3 regions of the Streptomyces sp. NPDC058457 genome follow, and region 3 is predicted to be linked to each of the others. Evidence: riboswitches for the same ligand, from Rfam matches in the RefSeq annotation. Region 3 holds a riboswitch; each other region holds the start of a gene.
What was found. A riboswitch is a leader RNA that binds a small molecule or an ion and turns the genes downstream of it on or off. The one in region 3 is predicted to bind cyclic di-AMP.

Region 1: another riboswitch for cyclic di-AMP. It lies ahead of ACFWPS_RS08460 (peptidoglycan DD-metalloendopeptidase family protein); the one in region 3 lies ahead of ACFWPS_RS37765 (M23 family metallopeptidase).
Region 2: another riboswitch for cyclic di-AMP. It lies ahead of ACFWPS_RS38395 (transglycosylase family protein); the one in region 3 lies ahead of ACFWPS_RS37765 (M23 family metallopeptidase).

The regions. Positions count from the first base shown of each region.
Region 1 covers NZ_JBHXLU010000007.1:108,702-114,640, forward strand. The annotation lists gene ACFWPS_RS08455 (alpha-galactosidase) at 1-1,251, shown strand, start outside; cyclic di-AMP (ydaO/yuaA leader) riboswitch at 1,557-1,717, shown strand; gene ACFWPS_RS08460 (peptidoglycan DD-metalloendopeptidase family protein) at 1,722-2,645, shown strand; gene ACFWPS_RS08465 (SGNH/GDSL hydrolase family protein) at 2,890-3,675, shown strand; gene ACFWPS_RS08470 (TetR/AcrR family transcriptional regulator) at 3,720-4,322, opposite strand; gene ACFWPS_RS08475 (GNAT family N-acetyltransferase) at 4,391-4,912, opposite strand; gene ACFWPS_RS08480 (helix-turn-helix domain-containing protein) at 4,911-5,513, shown strand; gene ACFWPS_RS08485 (MFS transporter) at 5,510-5,939, shown strand, end outside.
Region 2 covers NZ_JBHXLU010000069.1:20,791-26,729, reverse strand. The annotation lists gene ACFWPS_RS38415 (SurA N-terminal domain-containing protein) at 1-528, shown strand, start outside; gene ACFWPS_RS38410 (nucleoside triphosphate pyrophosphohydrolase) at 774-1,709, shown strand; gene ACFWPS_RS38405 (cytochrome P450) at 1,706-2,962, shown strand; gene ACFWPS_RS38400 (transglycosylase family protein) at 3,170-4,153, shown strand; cyclic di-AMP (ydaO/yuaA leader) riboswitch at 4,363-4,537, shown strand; gene ACFWPS_RS38395 (transglycosylase family protein) at 4,542-5,222, shown strand; gene eno (phosphopyruvate hydratase) at 5,601-5,939, shown strand, end outside.
Region 3 covers NZ_JBHXLU010000067.1:22,085-28,023, reverse strand. The annotation lists gene ACFWPS_RS37790 (helix-turn-helix domain-containing protein) at 1-825, opposite strand, end outside; gene ACFWPS_RS37785 (nuclear transport factor 2 family protein) at 974-1,915, shown strand; gene ACFWPS_RS37780 (MBL fold metallo-hydrolase) at 2,009-2,803, shown strand; tRNA gene ACFWPS_RS37775 (tRNA-Met) at 2,886-2,959, shown strand; gene ACFWPS_RS37770 (PP2C family protein-serine/threonine phosphatase) at 3,188-4,306, shown strand; cyclic di-AMP (ydaO/yuaA leader) riboswitch at 4,604-4,764, shown strand; gene ACFWPS_RS37765 (M23 family metallopeptidase) at 4,772-5,815, shown strand.

The DNA of each region.
Region 1 (5,939 bases), on a different contig from region 3:
GGGGCGAGCCGTGCCTGGCACGCCTACCAGCGGGCGTACATCATCCCGGACGCCGACCGGGACCGGCCCGTGCTGTTCAACTCCTGGGAGGCCACCACCTTCGACATCTCCGAGGAGCAGCAGGCCACCCTCGCCCGGCGGGCCGCGGCGATCGGCGTGGAGCTGTTCGTGGTCGACGACGGCTGGTTCGGCGCCCGCACCAGTGACCGCGCCGGCCTCGGCGACTGGACGCCCAACCCGGACCGCTTCCCCAAGGGCCTCAAGCCCCTCGCCGACTACGTGCACGCCCTCGGCATGCAGTTCGGCATCTGGGTCGAGCCCGAGATGGTGAACGCGGACAGCGACCTGTACCGCGCCCACCCCGACTGGGTGCAGTACCAGGAGGGACGAAAGCGGACGGAACTGCGCAACCAGCTCGTCCTCAACCTGGCCCGCGAGGACGTCCAGGAGTACCTCTGGGAGCAGCTCGACACCCTGCTGTCGAGCGCCCCGATCGACTACGTCAAGTGGGACTTCAACCGCTGCTTCACCGACGCGGGCTGGCCCGGCGAGCCCTACCCGCAGCGCCTGTGGGTCGACCACGTCCGCGGGCTGTACGCCCTTCTCGACCGGATCCGCGCGGCCCACCCGAACGTCGCCATCGAGTCCTGCTCCGGCGGTGGCGGGCGGATCGACCTCGGCATCATGAGCCGCACCGACGAGGTGTGGACCTCCGACAACACCGACCCGCTGGACCGGCTCGCCATCCAGCACGGCTTCAGCCAGATCCACCCCGCCCGGGTGATGTCCGCCTGGGTCACCGACAGTCCGAACCACCAGCTCAACGGCCGGGTCAGCAGTCTGCGTTTCCGCTTCATCAGCTCGATGGCCGGGGCGCTCGGGGTCGGCGGCGACCTCTCGCAGTGGACCGAGGAGGAGCTCGCCGAGGCCGGCCGCTGGGTGGAGCTCTACAAGGAGATCCGGCCCCTGGTGCAGCGCGGCGACCAGTTCCGGCTGCGGCCGCCCACCGGCGGGCTCAGCGCGGTGCAGTACACGCTCGGCGGCGAGACCGTCGTCCTCGCCTGGCTGCAGGCCCAGAGCTACGGCGAGCCGGCGCCGGCGCTGCGGCTGCAGGGCCTCGACCCCGCGGCGTCGTACGAATGCCGCGAAACGGGCGAAGTGTATCGGGGTGCCGTCCTGTTGCACCACGGGCTGCACACCGGACTGAAGGGTGACCTGGATGCGTCGGTCATCCGACTCCGCCGGATCTGACGCATCTGCCCGAATTGGCGCCTTCATTACAACTCGCTCTGGAATGAGGTGACGTGGCGTGACGTGCGTGAGGAGCGTCATATTCGTGACCGTCCGTCGCGCGTCATGCTCACGTAATTCCGGTGCTTTGCGAGAAGGTTGGAAAACTGAATAGACAGGAATTCACGGAGGGTGACCGGGATTTCCGGTAACGGATCAAGTGAAAACCGGACAGGCGGAACCGGCCGCTTGTCCGGGTGCGTCTTACTCGCTTACGTTCGCCACACTTCCGGACGGAACGCCGAATCCTGCCGCCGGCCGGAGTCCCCACACACTCACCCGTGCCCGGCAGGAGCGGGGGACCCACCAGGTATGACCGCCTGTTCCGGTTCCCGGGACGGCTAGGGGTGTAGCCGCGTGACGGAGCGTGGCCGGGCAGCTCCAGCCCGAACCCGACAGCTCACCTCGCAGGCGTCGGAGAGGAATGCGCCATGCCCGCGAAGGGTAAGCACCGCCGCCCCAAGCCCCAGCGTTTCACCCGCTCGATGGCCGTCGCCGGAACCGGTGGCGCCGCGCTGGCTCTGCCGCTCATGGGGGCCACCGGCGCCCACGCGGCCACCTCGCAGTCCGTTTCCGAAAAGGCCATGCAGTCGCTTCCGGCGGCCGAGAAGACCGCGGTGAAGGAGACGGCCGCGAAGAATTCCGCCGCGCATTCCGCGCACCGCGTCTACACCGTGGTGCCCGGCGACTACCTCTCGAAGATCGCCCGCGAGCACCACGTCCGCGGCGGCTGGCACCGGCTCTACGCCGAGAACCGGGAGGCCGTCGGCGACAACCCCTCGCTGATCCACCCCGGCCTCAGGCTCACGCTCGGCGGCCGTCACGCCGCGACGACGGACACCGCGGACTCCGGCTCCCGTTACGAGGCACCGTCGAACCCGCAGTCGTCCACCTCGTCATCGGCCTCCTCCTCGGACGGCTCGGACGGCTCGGCGACGACCGCGTCCGGATTCACCCTGCCGGTCACCGGTGCCACCGTCGGCACCGGCTACCACGTCGCCGGCAGCATGTGGTCCAGCGGCTACCACACGGGCGTCGACTTCGTCGTCCCGACCGGCACCCCGGTGAAGGCCGTCGGCGCGGGCACGGTCGTCACGGCGGGCTGGGGCGGCGCCTACGGCAACCAGGTCGTCATCCGGCTCGCCGACGGCTACTACGCGCAGTACGGCCACCTCTCCGCCCTCTCCGTCTCGGTCGGCCAGACCGTGACGGCGGGTCAGCAGATCGGCCTCTCCGGCGCCACCGGCAACGTCACCGGCCCGCACCTCCACTTCGAGATCCGTACCACCCCCGACTACGGCTCGGACGTGGACCCGGTCGCCTACCTCCGCTGGAAGGGCCTCGCCGTCGGCTGACCCGGCACCCGCACCGGTCCGACACGCACGTCGAATGCCGGGCCCGGATCACCGGGCCCGGCATTCGGCGTTGGACGATCGACACGTCAACGCCCCTGATCGGAGCCTTATTCCAGGCTTGGCAAAGTATTTAAAAGTGTCTTATCTCACCGAACGTCAACCCCTTATTACGGTCGCGTAGGTCACAGCCGAAGGTGAATCATGGTCCGATGTGGGAGACGATTCGAAGAGTGACAATGCATCAGTGATCGGGTCGTACGCGGCGGTGGGGGACAGCTTCACCGAGGGCGTCGGCGACCCCGGCCCCGACGGGGCGTTCGTCGGCTGGGCCGACCGGTTCGCGGTACTGCTGTCGGACCGCCGGCCCGAGGGCGACTTCGAGTACACCAACCTAGCCGTGCGCGGGAAACTGCTCGACCAGATCGTGGCGGACCAGGTGCCGCAGGCCCTGGCACTCGCCCCGGATCTGGTCTCCTTCTGCGCGGGCGGCAACGACATCATCCGCCCCGGCACCGACCCCGACGAGGTGGCCGAGCGGTTCGAGCGGGCCGTGGCCCAACTGACCGAGGCCATCGGCACGGTGCTGGTGACCACCGGGTTCGACACCCGGGGCGTGCCCGTCCTCAAGCACATGCGCGGCAAGATCGCCACGTACAACGGGCACGTCAGGGCCATCGCCGACCGGTACGGCTGCCCGGTCCTGGACCTGTGGTCCCTGAAGACCGTGCAGGACCGGCGGGCCTGGGACGACGACCGCCTGCACCTCTCGCCCGAGGGGCACACGCGCGTGGCCCTGCGCGCCGGCCAGGCGCTCGGCGTCGACGTGCCGGCCGACCCGGACCAGCCCTGGCCGCCGCTGCCGCCCCGCGGCACCCTGGAGGTCCGCCGCGACGACGTGCACTGGGCCCGTGAGTACCTGGTCCCCTGGATAGGGCGCCGACTGCGCGGCGAGTCGTCAGGCGACCACGTGACGGCCAAGGGGGCGCTCTCCCCGGACGACATCAAGATGCGGATCGCTTCCGTGGCTTGAGACGGCACGGGCAGGTAAGGGGTGGCCTCACGGCGGGCCGCCCCTTACTTCTCCTCCGGCAGCCCCAGTTCGCGCGCCAGGGCCTCGTCGACCCACTCCTGCGCCCGGGAGCGGGGCACGGCACCCGGGTACGACGTCAGTTGGACGGCGAGCCCGTCGAGCAGGGCCGTCAGCCGCAGCGCCGCCGCCGCGGGGTCGGGGCACCGGAACTCGCCCGCGGCCACCCCTTCGGCGATGACCTCGGCGATCGCCGCCTTCCACCGCTGGTCCAGGCCCTTGGTGACGTCCCGCAGCGCGGGTTCCCGCAACGCCACCGCCCAGCCCTCGATCCACAGCCGCCAGCCCTTCGCCTGCCCCGTCGGCGCATACCAGCGCACCGCCGCCCGCAACCGGCGCAGCGCCGACGTACGGCGGCCCAGCAGCTTGCGCAGATGCGTCAGGTCGTCCTCGGCGGCGTAGGTGAAGGCGGCCGCGACCAGCTTCTCCTTCGTCGAGAAGTGGTACAGCACCAGCGCGTTGCTCACGCCGAGGGTCGAGGCGACATCGGCGATCCGCACCGCCGCCACGCCCCGCATCTCGATCTGCTCGATGGCGGCCCGCAGCAGCTCCTCCCGCCGCTCGGCCACACTCAACCGCACTCTCGCCACGCGGTCACCCTAATCGGTTGTCGCACTGCCCGCGTCGGCGTCCCGGGGCGGCGGCAGCCGCGCGACCGTCACAGGGGCAGCCGCATGATCGTCAGGTCCAGCCAGCGGCCGAACTTGGTGCCCACCTCCCGGACCGTCCCGACGTGCTCGAAGCCGAACCGGTCGTGCAGCCGGATCGACGCGGCGTTCCCGGCCTCGATACCGGCGATCATCACGTGGTGGCCGGCCTCGCGTGCCGTGGCGACGAGGGGGCCCAGCAGCGCGGAGCCGATGCCGAGCCCGTGCCTGCCCTCGCGGACGTAGACGGAGTTCTCCACCGTGTGCCGGTAGCCGTCCAGCGCGCGCCACGGGCCGTAGACCGCGAATCCGGCCACCTCGCCCGGGGCTTCGGCGACTTCGGCCACGAGCGCCGAGCCGCGCTCCAGGTGTGTGGCGAACCAGGCCGCCCCCTCGGCGGGGGACTGCGGGGTCTCGGTCCACAGGGCCGTCGAGTGCTCGATCGCGTGATTGCGGATCGCGCGGACGGCCTCCCCGTCACCGGGACGGGCCGGACGTACGGTCACCACGCTTCTCTCGTATATTGGATTCATGTCCAACATAGTAGAACCATCGGCGGATCCCCTGGTACGGCAGATCGCCGCCCGTGTCCGCACCGAACGGGAGCGCCGCCGCTGGACCCTGGCGCAGCTCGCGGACGCCTCCGGGGTCTCCCCGGCGATGATCAGCCGGATCGAGCGCGGCGAGAGCAGCCCCACCGCGGTCGTGCTCGGCAAGCTGTCCGCCGCCTTCCAGCTCAGCGTCGCCTCGCTGCTGGCCCTCGCCGAGGGTGCGCAGGAGCCCGCGGCCGACACCCCGGGCGTGCGGCGCGTCACCGACGCCGCCGAGTGGCGCGACCCCGGCACCGGCTACCGGCGCCGCCAGATCACCGGCCCGCGCTTCCCGGCGGAGATCGCCGAGATCCGGCTGCCCGCCGGCGCCAGCGTCCCGTATCCGGCGGCGGCCTTCGCCTTCGTGCGGCAGCTCGTCTGGGTCCTCGACGGCCGGCTGACCTTCCACGACGGCGACACGGTCCACGAACTCGACACCGGTGACACCATCGAACTCGGCGCACCCGCCGAGCGCGTCTTCGCCAACACCACCGGCGCCGAGTGCCGTTACGCCGTCGTCCTCACCCGCGACGCGCGGCCATGAGCCGGACGCTGCCACGCGGCGGCACGTTCCTGCTGGCCGCGATAGCCGGGACGGCGATCGCGAACAACTACGCCGTGCAGCCCGCGCTCACCGCGGTCGCCGCCGACCTCGACGTGCCGCTCTCCGTGATCGGCCTGGTGCCGACGGCCGCCCTCGCCGGCTGTATGACCGGCTTCGCCCTGCTGCTGCCGCTCACCGACCACCTCGCCCCCAACCGCCTGGTCACCGCGCAGCTCACCGCCCTGGCCGCGGCCCTCGCGCTCGCCGCGACCGCGCGCGACGCGTTCGTGCTCCTGGCCGCCTATCTGCTCATCGGCGCCGCCGCGAGCGTGGCCGCCCAGGCCGGTAACATCGCCGGCCGCCATGCCCGGCCGGGCCGCGGCGGAACCGGCGTCGCCCTGGTAGCCGCCGGCATGTCGGCCGGCA
Region 2 (5,939 bases), on a different contig from region 3:
CGGATCACCGTCTCGCAGCTGGAGAACCGCGTGAACGAGGTGCGCCAGGCCCAGCGCGCCGCGGTGCCGGACGAGACGCAGTACCAGCAGGTGCTGTCCGCCACCAGCAGCCTCACCCGAGACACCCTGTACAACATGGTCCTCGACCGGGTGCTGCACCGGGCCGCCCAGGACGCGGGCGTCAACGTCACCCGCAAGGAGGTCGAGGAGATGCGCTCCGGCCTCGAACAGCAGGCCGGCGGCTCCGCGGCGCTGCAGACCGCCTGGCTGCAGAAGTACGGCATCGCCCCCAAGCGTCTGGACGACAACCTCCGCTTCCAGGTGGAGGCCAAGAAGCTCGCCCAGGCGCTCGGCACCGACACCTCGCAGCCGGCCTTCTGGAAGGCTCTGGCCGGCGCCTCCAAGGAACTCCACGTGGACCTCAACCCGCGCTACGGCGCCTGGGACGTCCAGAAGAGCAGCCGGGTGGACGCCAAGACGCCGTGGGTACGGGAGGTCACGTCGGCCGGGACGCAGGTGTCGGCGTAGGAGGCCGCGCAGGGGAAGCCACTGGGGCAGGCCGCGGGGGGCAGGCCAGGGGGAGCCACCTCCGCGTCGGTCATACGATCACTTGATCACCCCCACCCTGTGGACAAACCGCGAGGTCGGCGGGGGCGGTGCGTTACGTTCGGAGCGTGAACACCACCAGGCCCGAACCCACCACCCCGGAACCCGCTCCGGAACCTGCACCGGAACCCGCTCCGACCTCCCGGCCCGACGCCGGCCGCGTCGTCCTGCTGACCACCAGCCACCGGGTCGCCCCCGGCCTGCTGTCCTGGCCCGCCTGGCAGGCGCTGCGCGCGGCGGACCGCGTGCTGTGCGCGGACGGCGCGCATCCGCAGCTGCCGTACCTGCGGGAGGCCGGGACGGCCGTGGACGAGGCCGCCCCCACCGCCCAGGAACTGGTCGACGCCTGCGCCGGCGGCCGGACGGTGGTGGTCGTCGCGGCGGGCGAGGGCGAGCCCGCCCTGACGGACGGCCTGGCCCGCCTGGCCGGCTCCGGCCGCGTCCGGATGCCCGAGCTGGAACTGCTCCCCGCCTCCTACGACCTGCCCGGTGCCCGCCTCCTCGACCTCGTCCAGGTCATGGACCGGATCCGCGCGGAGTGCCCCTGGTCGTCCCGGCAGACCCACAAGGGCCTCGCGAAGTACGGCATCGAGGAGGCGTACGAACTCGTCGAGGCGATCGAGGAGGGCGACCGCGACGAACTGCGGGAGGAACTGGGCGACGTGCTGCTCCAGGTCGTCTTCCACGCGCGGATCGCGGAGGAGGACCCGGACGCCCCCTTCTCGATCGACGACGTGGCGGGAGGCATCGTCGCGAAGCTCATCCACCGCCACCCGCACGTCTTCGGCGACGAGACCGCGGCGACGCCGGAGGAGGTCAAGGAGCACTGGCTGCGCACGAAGGCCATAGAGAAGCGGCGCGAGTCGGTGACGGACGGGATACCCCTGGCGCAGCCGGGTCTCGCGCTGGCGGCGAAGCTGGCCTCGCGGGTGCGGACGGCGGGGCTGGAGGTGCTGCTGCCGCAGGAGCAGGGCATCGGTTACGAGCTGCTCGCGCTGGCGGCCCGCGCGGAGGCGGAGGGCGTCGACCCGGAGGCGGCACTGCGGGCGGCGGCCCGGGCCTACCGGGACGCGGTGCGGGCGACGGAGGGAGTGGAGAAGTGACCGCGGCCGCCCCTGACCTCTTCACCTGGGAGTTCGCCGCCGACCCCTACCCCGCCTATGCCTGGCTGCGGGAGCACGAGCCCGTGCGGCGGACCAGGCTGCCCAGTGGGGTGGAGGCCTGGCTGGTCACGCGATACGGGGACGCCAAGCAGGCGCTGGCCGATCCGAGGCTCTCCAAGAACCCGGCGCATCACGACGAGCCCGCGCACGCCAAGGGGAAGACCGGCATCCCCGGGGAGCGCAAGGCCGAGTTGATGACGCACCTGCTGAACATCGATCCGCCCGACCACACCCGGCTGCGGCGGCTGGTGAGCAAGGCGTTCACACCGCGCCGGGTGGCCGAGTTCGCGCCGCGGGTGCAGGAGCTGACCGACCGGCTCATCGACGGGTTCGCGGCCTCCGGGTCCGCCGACCTCATCCACGAGTTCGCCTTCCCGCTCCCCATCTACGCCATCTGCGACCTGCTCGGCGTCCCGCGTGAGGACCAGGACGACTTCCGGGACTGGGCCGGCATGATGATCCGGCACGGGGGCGGGCCGCGGGGCGGGGTCGCGCGGTCGGTGAAGAAGATGCGGGGATACCTGGCCGAGCTGATCCACCGGAAGCGGCAGGCGCTGCCCGCCGAGCCGGCCCCCGGCGAGGACCTCATCTCCGGGCTCATCCGGGCCTCGGACCACGGTGAGCACCTCACCGAGAACGAGGCCGCGGCGATGGCGTTCATCCTGCTGTTCGCAGGGTTCGAGACCACCGTCAACCTGATCGGGAACGGGACGTACGCGCTGCTCACCCACCCCGAGCAGCGCGCCCGGCTGCAGGACTCCCTCGCCGCCGGCGAGCGCGGGCTGCTGGAGACCGGTGTCGAGGAACTGCTGCGCTACGACGGGCCGGTGGAGCTGGCCACCTGGCGGTTCGCCACCGAGCCGGTCGACATCGGCGGGCAGCACATCGCGCCCGGCGACCCGGTCCTGGTCGTCCTGGCCGCGGCGGACCGGGACCCGGAGCGGTTCGCCCGGCCGGACACCCTCGATCTCTCACGGCGGGACAACCAGCACCTCGGATACGGCCACGGCATCCACTACTGCCTCGGCGCCCCGCTCGCCCGCCTGGAGGGCCAGACCGCCCTCGCCACCCTCCTCACCCGCCTACCTGACCTGCGACTCGCGGCGGACGAAGGGGAGTTGCGGTGGCGCGGCGGGCTCATCATGCGCGGACTGCGCACGCTGCCCGTGGAGTTCACGCCCGCAGGTCGCTGAGCTCTTGCCGAAGCCCTGGAGTCCCTTGTCGAGCCCTTACCGGCCCGTACGGGCAAAACGTGACTAGCGTTCAAGTCTGTGATCTTCACGTGATCTGCGCGGCATTAACTTGTGACAAGTGATCGTCTGCCGATACGTTCACCCATCAGTGCGGCGCCCTGCGGGACCCGCCGCGCCGGTCACCGCTGTCGCTCGAAAGGTTTCCGCATGCTCTCCGGGAACGGTCGTCACCGTCGCCCCCGTCAGGCTCCGGCTCTTCTCGTCGCGGCCGGCGTGACCGGCTCCGCCATCGCCATCCCGCTCCTCGGTGCGGTGAGCGCCCACGCGGCCGACGGCTCCACCTGGGACCAGGTGGCCGAGTGCGAGAGCGGCGGCTCCTGGAGCGCCGACAACGGCACCGGCTACTACGGCGGCCTGCAGATGTCCCTGGACGACTGGAGCAAGTACGGGGGCCTGGACTACGCCGGTACGCCCGACCAGGCGAGCCGTTCGCAGCAGATAGCGGTCGCCGAGAAGATACTCGCCGACCAGGGCACCAAGCCCTGGCGGACCTGTGCGCTGCTCGCCGGGCTCTCGTCCGACGACGCCTCGGTGAACGTCGACACGGGACTCGACGACTCGGGTGATTCATCCGGTTCCTCCGACTCGTCGGACTCGTCCTCCGGGCTGTCGGATTCGTCTTCTTCCTCCTCCTCCGATTCCGGCTCCTCCTCGGGCGCCGCGGACTCCGGGGGTGACTCCGCCACTCCCTCCCCGAGTGCGAGCGGTGACTCCAAGACGGACACTCCCAGCAAATCCACCAAGACGGACAAGTCGGAATCTTCTGGCTCGGGTACCTCGAAGGCGAGTGGGAATCCCGTTGTCCCCGAGACCGACGACTCGGACAATTCGGGGCAGGCTGAAGGCTCTTGGAGTCTGGTCGACACGGGGGCCGTCAGCAGCGCCGGCAAGCATCGGGGCGGCTCGGCGGACGAAAGCGTGACAAACGGTCAGAGTGCCACCTCCTCCGGCCGCCACGCCTCCCATGACAGCGGCACCTACACCGTCCGCGCCGGCGACACCCTCGCCTCCATCGCCGACTCCCTTGACCTCGACGGCGGATGGCGTGCGCTCTATGCCGCGAACGAGGCGGCCATCGGTGCCGACCCCAACGACATCAGCGCCGGTCAGACCCTGAAACTCGGTAGCTAAACGGACGAAAGGTGGCGGGAGTTGGCGTCCCCTGGCCGCCCTGATTAGAAGTTAAATGTCCGGTTTGGTGAAAGTGTGGGATGAGTCTCAGAAGCCCTGATCATCTTTGAAATTCACCTGATGCCCTGTTTACGGTCAAGGCCGCTCGTCACCACGAGCCCCGGCCGTCGCAACGCCGAGTCCTGCCAGCGGCCGTCCGGGAACAGTCGACGCGTCAAGCGCCGTAGGCAGGAGCGGGGGACCCAAGGTAAGTGCCGGGACCGGTAGTCGAGACTGCCGATCCGGCTCGGGGTGAAGCCGCGCACCGACACACGGGTGTGCGGCCGGGCAACTCAACCGGCCCGAACCCGACAGCTCACCTCGCAGGCGTCGGTGAGGGGATCGATCCATGCTGTTTTCCGGCAAGGGCAAGCACCGTCGTCCGTCCAAGGCCGTCCGCGCCATCGCTGTCGCCGGTGTCACCGGCATCGCCGTCGCTGCCCCGCTGATGGCGGCCGGCAGCGCTTCCGCCGCCACCGCCTCCGAGTGGGACGCCGTCGCCCAGTGCGAGTCCGGCGGCAACTGGGCCATCAACACCGGCAACGGCTACTACGGCGGTCTGCAGTTCTCCGCCTCCACCTGGGCCGCGTACGGCGGCACGCAGTACGCCGCGCAGGCCAACCAGGCCACCAAGGCGCAGCAGATCCAGATCGCCGAGAAGGTGCTCGCCGCACAGGGCAAGGGTGCCTGGCCGGTCTGCGGCACGGGCCTGTCCAGCGCCGCCTACACCGGCAGCAGCGCCGGCTCCTCGTCGAGCAGCAGCGCCGGCACGACCACCCGGTCGACCGACACGCAGGCCGCCTCCCGCTCCGCCGAGCGTCCGGCCGCGACCAAGACCGTCACCACCCCGGCCGGCAAGAAGGTCAAGAAGGGCGACGGCGAGTACAAGGTCGTCAAGGGTGACACCCTCAGCTCGATCGCCGAGAAGCACAAGGTCAAGGGTGGCTGGCCGGCGCTGTTCAAGCTGAACAAGGACATCGTCGCCGACGCCGACTTCATCTACCCGGGTCAGCAGCTGCACCTGAAGTAGCAGGACGCGGGGCGGCCGCCGTAAGCACTGGAGGCGCCCAGCTGAACCACAGCGCCCACACAGCCGTGGTCCCCATAGTGGAGACCACGTGAGGGCCACCCCCGTCCCCACGGGCCCCCGCCTCGGTGCGTTTTCCCCCGTACGCACCGGGGCGGGGTTTCTCTTTGCCGTCACCTTCTTGGCCCGCTCTTCTCCCGTTCTTCATCGGGACCCCCTTTGTTCCGCACGTGAACAATGAGTACCGTCTGTGTGTCCACGGGTCGGTCGGTCGTGCCGGCCGACGGCCCTGGGACGGTTAGGCTCTAGTCGCAAGGCTGAGCAAGGGCCGGCAAGGCCCGCGTGCGCCCCGCACAACCAGCGTCACATCCCAAGAAGGAGATGCTCGTGCCGTCCATCGACGTCGTCGTAGCCCGGGAAATCCTGGACTCCCGAGGCAACCCCACGGTCGAGGTCGAGGTCGGCCTCGACGACGGCAGCACGGGTCGTGCCGCCGTTCCGTCCGGCGCCTCCACCGGTGCCTTCGAGGCCATCGAGCTCCGTGACGGTGACCCCAACCGCTACCTGGGCAAGGGTGTCGAGAAGGCCGTCCTCGCCGTCATCGAGCAGATCGGCCCGGAGCTGGTCGGCTACGACGCCACCGAGCAGCGCCTGATCGACCAGGCCATGTTCGACCTGGACGCCACCGACAACAAGGGCTCGCTCGGCGCCAACGCCATC
Region 3 (5,939 bases):
GAGGCTGGCGAGCAGGGCCAGGCGCTCGGCGGACGGGCTGCCGGGCTCGGCGTGGAAGCACATCATGGTGAGGCTGTTCGTGCCCAGGACCGCCAGCTTCTCGATCCGGAGATCCAGCTCACCGACCTGCGGGTGCCGCAGCAGGGCCCGTCCGCCCTGCTTCGGGCGGACGTCGTGGCGCGCCCACAGATACCGGAAGCGCTCGCTGTGCACGGACAGTTCGCCGACCAGGGCGGACAGCCGAGGGTCGCCCGGATCCTCCCCCACCGCCACCCGCAGCGTCGACGCGAGGCCGCCCGTGGCGACGTCCCAGTCGCGGTGCAGGGTGCGTACGGCGTCGTTCAGGAACACCTCCCGGGCCAGGTTCGCCCCGGGCCGGTGCGCGGGGGAGAGGGCGACGGCCAGGGGGGTCGCCGCGCGTACGTCGCAGAGCCGCCCGGCCACCACCACGGGCAGCGCGGACCACGTCTCCAGGAGCATGCGGATGCCCGCCGGCACCTGCTCGCCGCGTGCCCGGGAGCGCCGGGGCGGGGCGGGGGCCGCGAGCTGGTGGAGATGGGCCGTGCCCTCCGCGTCCAGGTGCAGGGCCCGGGCGAGGGCTTCGACGATCTGCGGGGAGGGGTGACGGTTGCGGCCCTGTTCCAGCCGGATGTAGTACTCCGTGCTCACCCCGGCCAGCAGCGCCAGCTCATGGCGGCGCAGCCCCGGCACCCGCCTGCGGCCCGCGTCCGGCAGCCCGAGCAGCTCCGGGCTCAGCAGGGCCCGGCGCGCACGGAGGTACTCGCCGAGCGGCCCCGGCGCGTGGGTGTCGCTGCCCTGTGCCATGAGCCCAGGCTAGGCGGCGCGGCCGCGGCGATCCTGTCCCCGTGAGTACCACCCTTCACAGGGCGACGACGGATCCGTCCCGCGCTCCTAGTGTCGGCCTGGCCGACCTGCCCTTGGGCCGGCGGTTGTTCCGAGTCAGGAGAGTGCGATGAACAGACACCTTGCGATACGGATCGGCGCGGCCGTGGCCGCCGTCGCGGCCGCGACGGCACTGGCGACCGGTCCCGCGACGGCCGTGTCCCGGCCCGCCGGACACCCGGGGACGGGCGCTGCCGCCGGCTCGGTGTCCGCCCGCGAGACCGCGGCCGACAAGGCGCTGGTCACGTACGTGTACAAGCAGCTGTTCACCTACTACGACACGTCCGTGATCGACAAGTACGTCTCTCCCGACTACGTCCAGCACAACCCCACCGTGGCCAACGGGCCCGAGGCGCTGCGCCAGCTGGTGGAGAACCTGAAGGCGACGGCCACTCCCGGCAGCGGGTCGGTCACCACGCACGTGATCGCACAGGGCGACCTCGTCCTGCTCCAGACGCACGCGGGCACGTCCGACACCTTCAGCGGCGTCGGGCTCGTCGACGTGTTCCGGGTGGAGAACCACAAGATCGTGGAGCACTGGGACACCATCCAGCCGGTCCCCGCCACCACGGCCAACGGCCACGACATGTTCTCCACGCTCACCTCGCCGCAGACCGACGCCGCCGGCCCGGCCTCGCACACCGCAGCGAGCGAGCGCCTCGTACGCGCCTACGTCCAGCAGCTGGACGGCCGGAAGGATCTCGGCGCGGTCGACCGCTACGTCTCGCCGAAGCTGGTCCAGCACGACCCGGCGCTCGCCGACGGCGCTGCCGCAACCAAGCAGGCCTACGCGAACCTCTTCGCCGCGCATCCGCGGTACCAGGCCACCGTCGCCAAGGTCGTCGCCGAGGGCGACCTGGTCGCGGTCCACCTCCACGACCAGAACAGCCCCTCCGACCTGGGCACGTCGGTGTACGAGATCTTCCGGGTGCGAGGCGGGAAGATCGTCGAGCACTGGGCGGTCACCCAGGCCGTCCCGGCCACCTCGGCCAACGGCAACAGCATGTTCTGAGCAGGACCTCCCGGGGGCCGGTACCGCGACCGTCCACGGTCAGGTCCCGGCCCCCTCCCCCTCCCCCCTCGCCTCGTACGAGAGCAGAACGTCATGAGTCAGTCCCGCCCTCGATCCGCCCGGCCCGGCGCCGGCCCGGAGGCCGCTCCGGGCGTTGTCCGGCTGGGGGACCCCCTCGTCAACTTCTACCTGGTGGATCACCCCGACGGGCTCACCCTCGTCGACGCCGGCCTGCCCGGACAGCGGCGGCGGCTCCTCGACCACCTGGCCGCCGCCGGCCGGAGCCCGGCCGACATCCGGGCCGTCCTGATCACCCACGCGCACCCCGATCACATCGGTCTCGCGGCGGAGCTCCAGCGGGCCGGCGCGGAGGTGTGGGTCCACGAGGACGACCGGGCCATGCTCACGGACGGACCGCGCAAGGCCATGCGGCACGCCAGGTCCGAACGCTCCCCGCTGCCGTACCTCGCCCGCCGTCCCGCCGCGCTCGCCACCATGGTGTCCATGGCCCGCCAGGGCGCCTTCACCGCGGCGGCGCCCGCCCGGGCACGCACGTTCGGCGACGGCGCGCGGCTGGACGACGTGCCCGGGCGGCCGCTGGCGGTCGCGCTGCCCGGCCACACCCCCGGCAGCACCGGCTTCCACTTCCCCGACCAGGGCCTGTTCTTCACCGGCGACGCCCTGGTCACCCAGGAGGCCTTCACCGGGCACACCGGCCCCTGCCTGGTCTGCCGCGCCTTCACCCATGACTCGGCCGCCGCCCTCGCGTCCCTGGACGCCATCGCCGGGCTGTCCCAGGAGACCGTCCTGCTGCCGGGGCACGGCCGGCCGTTCGACGGCGGCCCCCGGGAGGCGGTCGCCCGGGCCCGGCGCTTCGGCGTCCGCTGACCCCGTCGAAGGCTCCGCCGCCCCCGTGCGTCTCAACCCGTGTGACTTCCCCTCTTCGGATGGCGTATGCTGGTGTCACCGACGCGGGGTGGAGCAGCTCGGTAGCTCGCTGGGCTCATAACCCAGAGGTCGCAGGTTCAAATCCTGTCCCCGCTACTGAAACTCAGGGCCGGAATCCAATCGAGGATTCCGGCCCTGAGTCATACCCAGGCACGTGTTCCTCATCACACACGTCCAAACTCATCCGCCCGGCCCACACCATTCGCCCCACCCGCTCGCAGCGGCAAACCTGGACGGACAGGCATCGAAGACATCGGACGCGTCGAACACGTCAAGCGCGTCGAACACGTCGAGCGCACCGGAGACGTCGCACACGTCGGACACATGGGACATCAGGGGGGTCGTGTGGCGAGCCGTGCAGAGGCGGAGCAGCACGGCCAGGCATCCGCCCCCACCCTCGCCCGCTACCTGCCCGCGCTGCTGATCGGCGCGGGCGTCTGCTACGACGTCCTCACCCCCCAGCCCTTCACCGCGGTCCCCTTCTTCACGGCGGCCCCGCTGATCGCCGCGCCCCTGTCCTCCCTGCGCACCACCGTCCTCACGGGTCTGGCCGCGCTCCTCGCCACCTACGCCGTGCACGCGCGGTTCGCCGTCCTCCCGGATGCCGACGCCGTGACCGAAGTCGTCACCGTGGTCACCGTCGCCGTCCTCGCCGCCGGCATCAACCGGATCGTCCGCATCGGCGACCAGCGCCTCGCCTCCGCCCGAGAGGTCGCCGAGGCCGCCCAGCGGGCCGTCCTGCCCGAGCCCGCCGAGCGGATCGGCGGCTTCGAGATCGCCGCCCGCTACGAGGCGGCCCAGGAGGGCACCTTCATCGGCGGTGACCTGTACGCCGTCCAGGACACGCCGTACGGCGTGCGGCTGGTCGTCGGCGACGTGCGCGGCAAGGGCATGGGCGCGGTCGCCGCCGTCGCCGTGGTGATCGGCGCGTTCCGGGAGGCCGCCGAGCAGGAGGCCACGCTGGAGGCGGTGGCCGCGCGGCTGGAGCGGGCGCTGGCGCGTGAGGGCGTCCGGCGTGGCGGCATCGACGCCCACGAGGGGTTCACCACCGCCGTACTCGCCGAACTCCCGCACGGCGACGGCACGCTCCGGGTCGTCAACCGCGGTCATCCGCCGCCCCTGCTGCTGCACGGCGACGGCGAGGTGTGCCCGGTGCGGGCGCCGGAGTCCGCGCTGCCGCTCGGGATGGGCGAGCTGGGGGCGTGGCCCGACCGGGCGGCCGAGCACGTGTTCCCGAGCGGGGCCACGCTGCTGCTGCACACCGACGGCCTCTCCGAGGCCCGGGACGCGCACGGCCGGTTCTACGACCCCGAGCGACGGCTGTCCGGTCGTACCGTCACCGCCCCCGGCGCGCTGCTGGCCCGGCTCGCGGCCGAGGTGCGCCGGCACACTGGTGGCGGCATGACGGACGACATGGCGCTGCTCGCGGTGCGGCGGCCCTGAGCGCCTGCTCTGTGCGTCGGCCGTGTGCGTCGGCCGTGTGCGCCTGCCCAGTGCTGTGTCACACATCGTGTTCGGACGGCCGCCCTCCGCATCACAACTGAGTCACCATCAAAACCTGTGTGACTCCTGAGCTGAGCAGCGAGCACTGCCAACTCGACCGTTTTTGACCGATCGTGGCAGGTAAGTCCAAGCTTTGAAAGCTTAATGATCAAGACGAACGGCTTGGAATCTCATAGCTGGGTCTATTAACGTTCGATAACGCAGCGCGGTCGTCCCAGCCGTCACCCGCGACGGCTCCGTGCGCACGCGCCGAATCCCGCAAGGGAACCGGGGAACCACCACCTTGGGGTGAATCGCACGGCTACCGCCGGGTAGGAAACGGCCGGTATACGCGCGTAGGAGACCTTCCCGCTCCGAACCCGTCAGCTAACCCGGTAGGCGACGGAAGGAAAGGAGTACGCCCGCGTGGCGTCCAACCGGCCTGCTCCGACAGCCCCGTTCGTGCCCAGCCAGCGTCAACCCGACACCTTCGGCTACGGCAGCTACCGCACCGACGAGGGCCCCTGGGAGGAGTGGAACCCCACCGAGGAGTCCCTGGCCTCGGAGCGCGGCCGGCACCGGGTCGCCAAGCAGCGCGGCGGCGGGCTCGCCCGCAGCTCCACGGTTCTCGGCGTCGGCGTGATCGCCGCCGTCGGCGCGGGCGGCATGGCCAGCGCCAACACCGGCAAGCCGCCGGTCTCCATCTCCCTGCCCGACCTGCCGTCCTCCGTCGGCTCCCTGCTCGGCGAGGGCACCGGCCACCAGGCCACCCAGACCGCGCTCAGCAGCGTCACCACGACGACCGCCACCGACGGGGACTCCTCCGCGTCCTCCTCCGACGCCGGTGAGGCGCTGCGCAGCCGGATCATCGCCCAGGCCGCGCAGCAGCAGAACCAGCTCGACACCAAGGCCAGTGCCAAGGCGGTCGCCGCCGCCGACAAGGCGGTCGCCGACGCCGAGGCCAAGGCGGAGAAGGCGGCCGCCGCCAAGGCCGCCGACGCCAAGGAGAAGGCCGAGGCCTCCGCGAAGCAGAAGGCCGAGCAGGCCCGGCTCGCCGAGCTGGCCAAGCAGTACACGCTGCCCGTCGTCTCGTACACGATCACCGGTACCTTCGGCCAGGCCGGCTCCATGTGGTCCTCCGGCTACCACACCGGCCTCGACTTCGCCGCGCCCACCGGCACGCTGATCAAGGCCGTGCACAGTGGCACGGTCACCGAGGCGGGCTGGGCCGGCTCCTACGGCTACCGCACGATCATCACCCTCGACGACGGCACCGAGCTGTGGTTCTGCCACCAGTCCTCGATCGGCGTGAAGGTCGGCCAGAAGGTCTCCACGGGCGACGTCATCGGCCGCGTGGGCGCCACCGGCAACGTCACCGGCCCGCACCTCCACCTGGAGGTCCACCCGAACGGCCAGGCCACCGCCATCGACCCGATGACCTGGCTGCGCGGCAAGGGCCTCAACCCCTGACCCGGACCCCACCGGCCGGTCCCCGGCGGCCCTGACGGCAACCCCCCGGCGTCAGGGCCTTCGGCGTGCCGCGCCCAGGGGAGGCGGTGAGCCTCGGGCGGGCGGTGAGCCTCGTGCAGGCGGT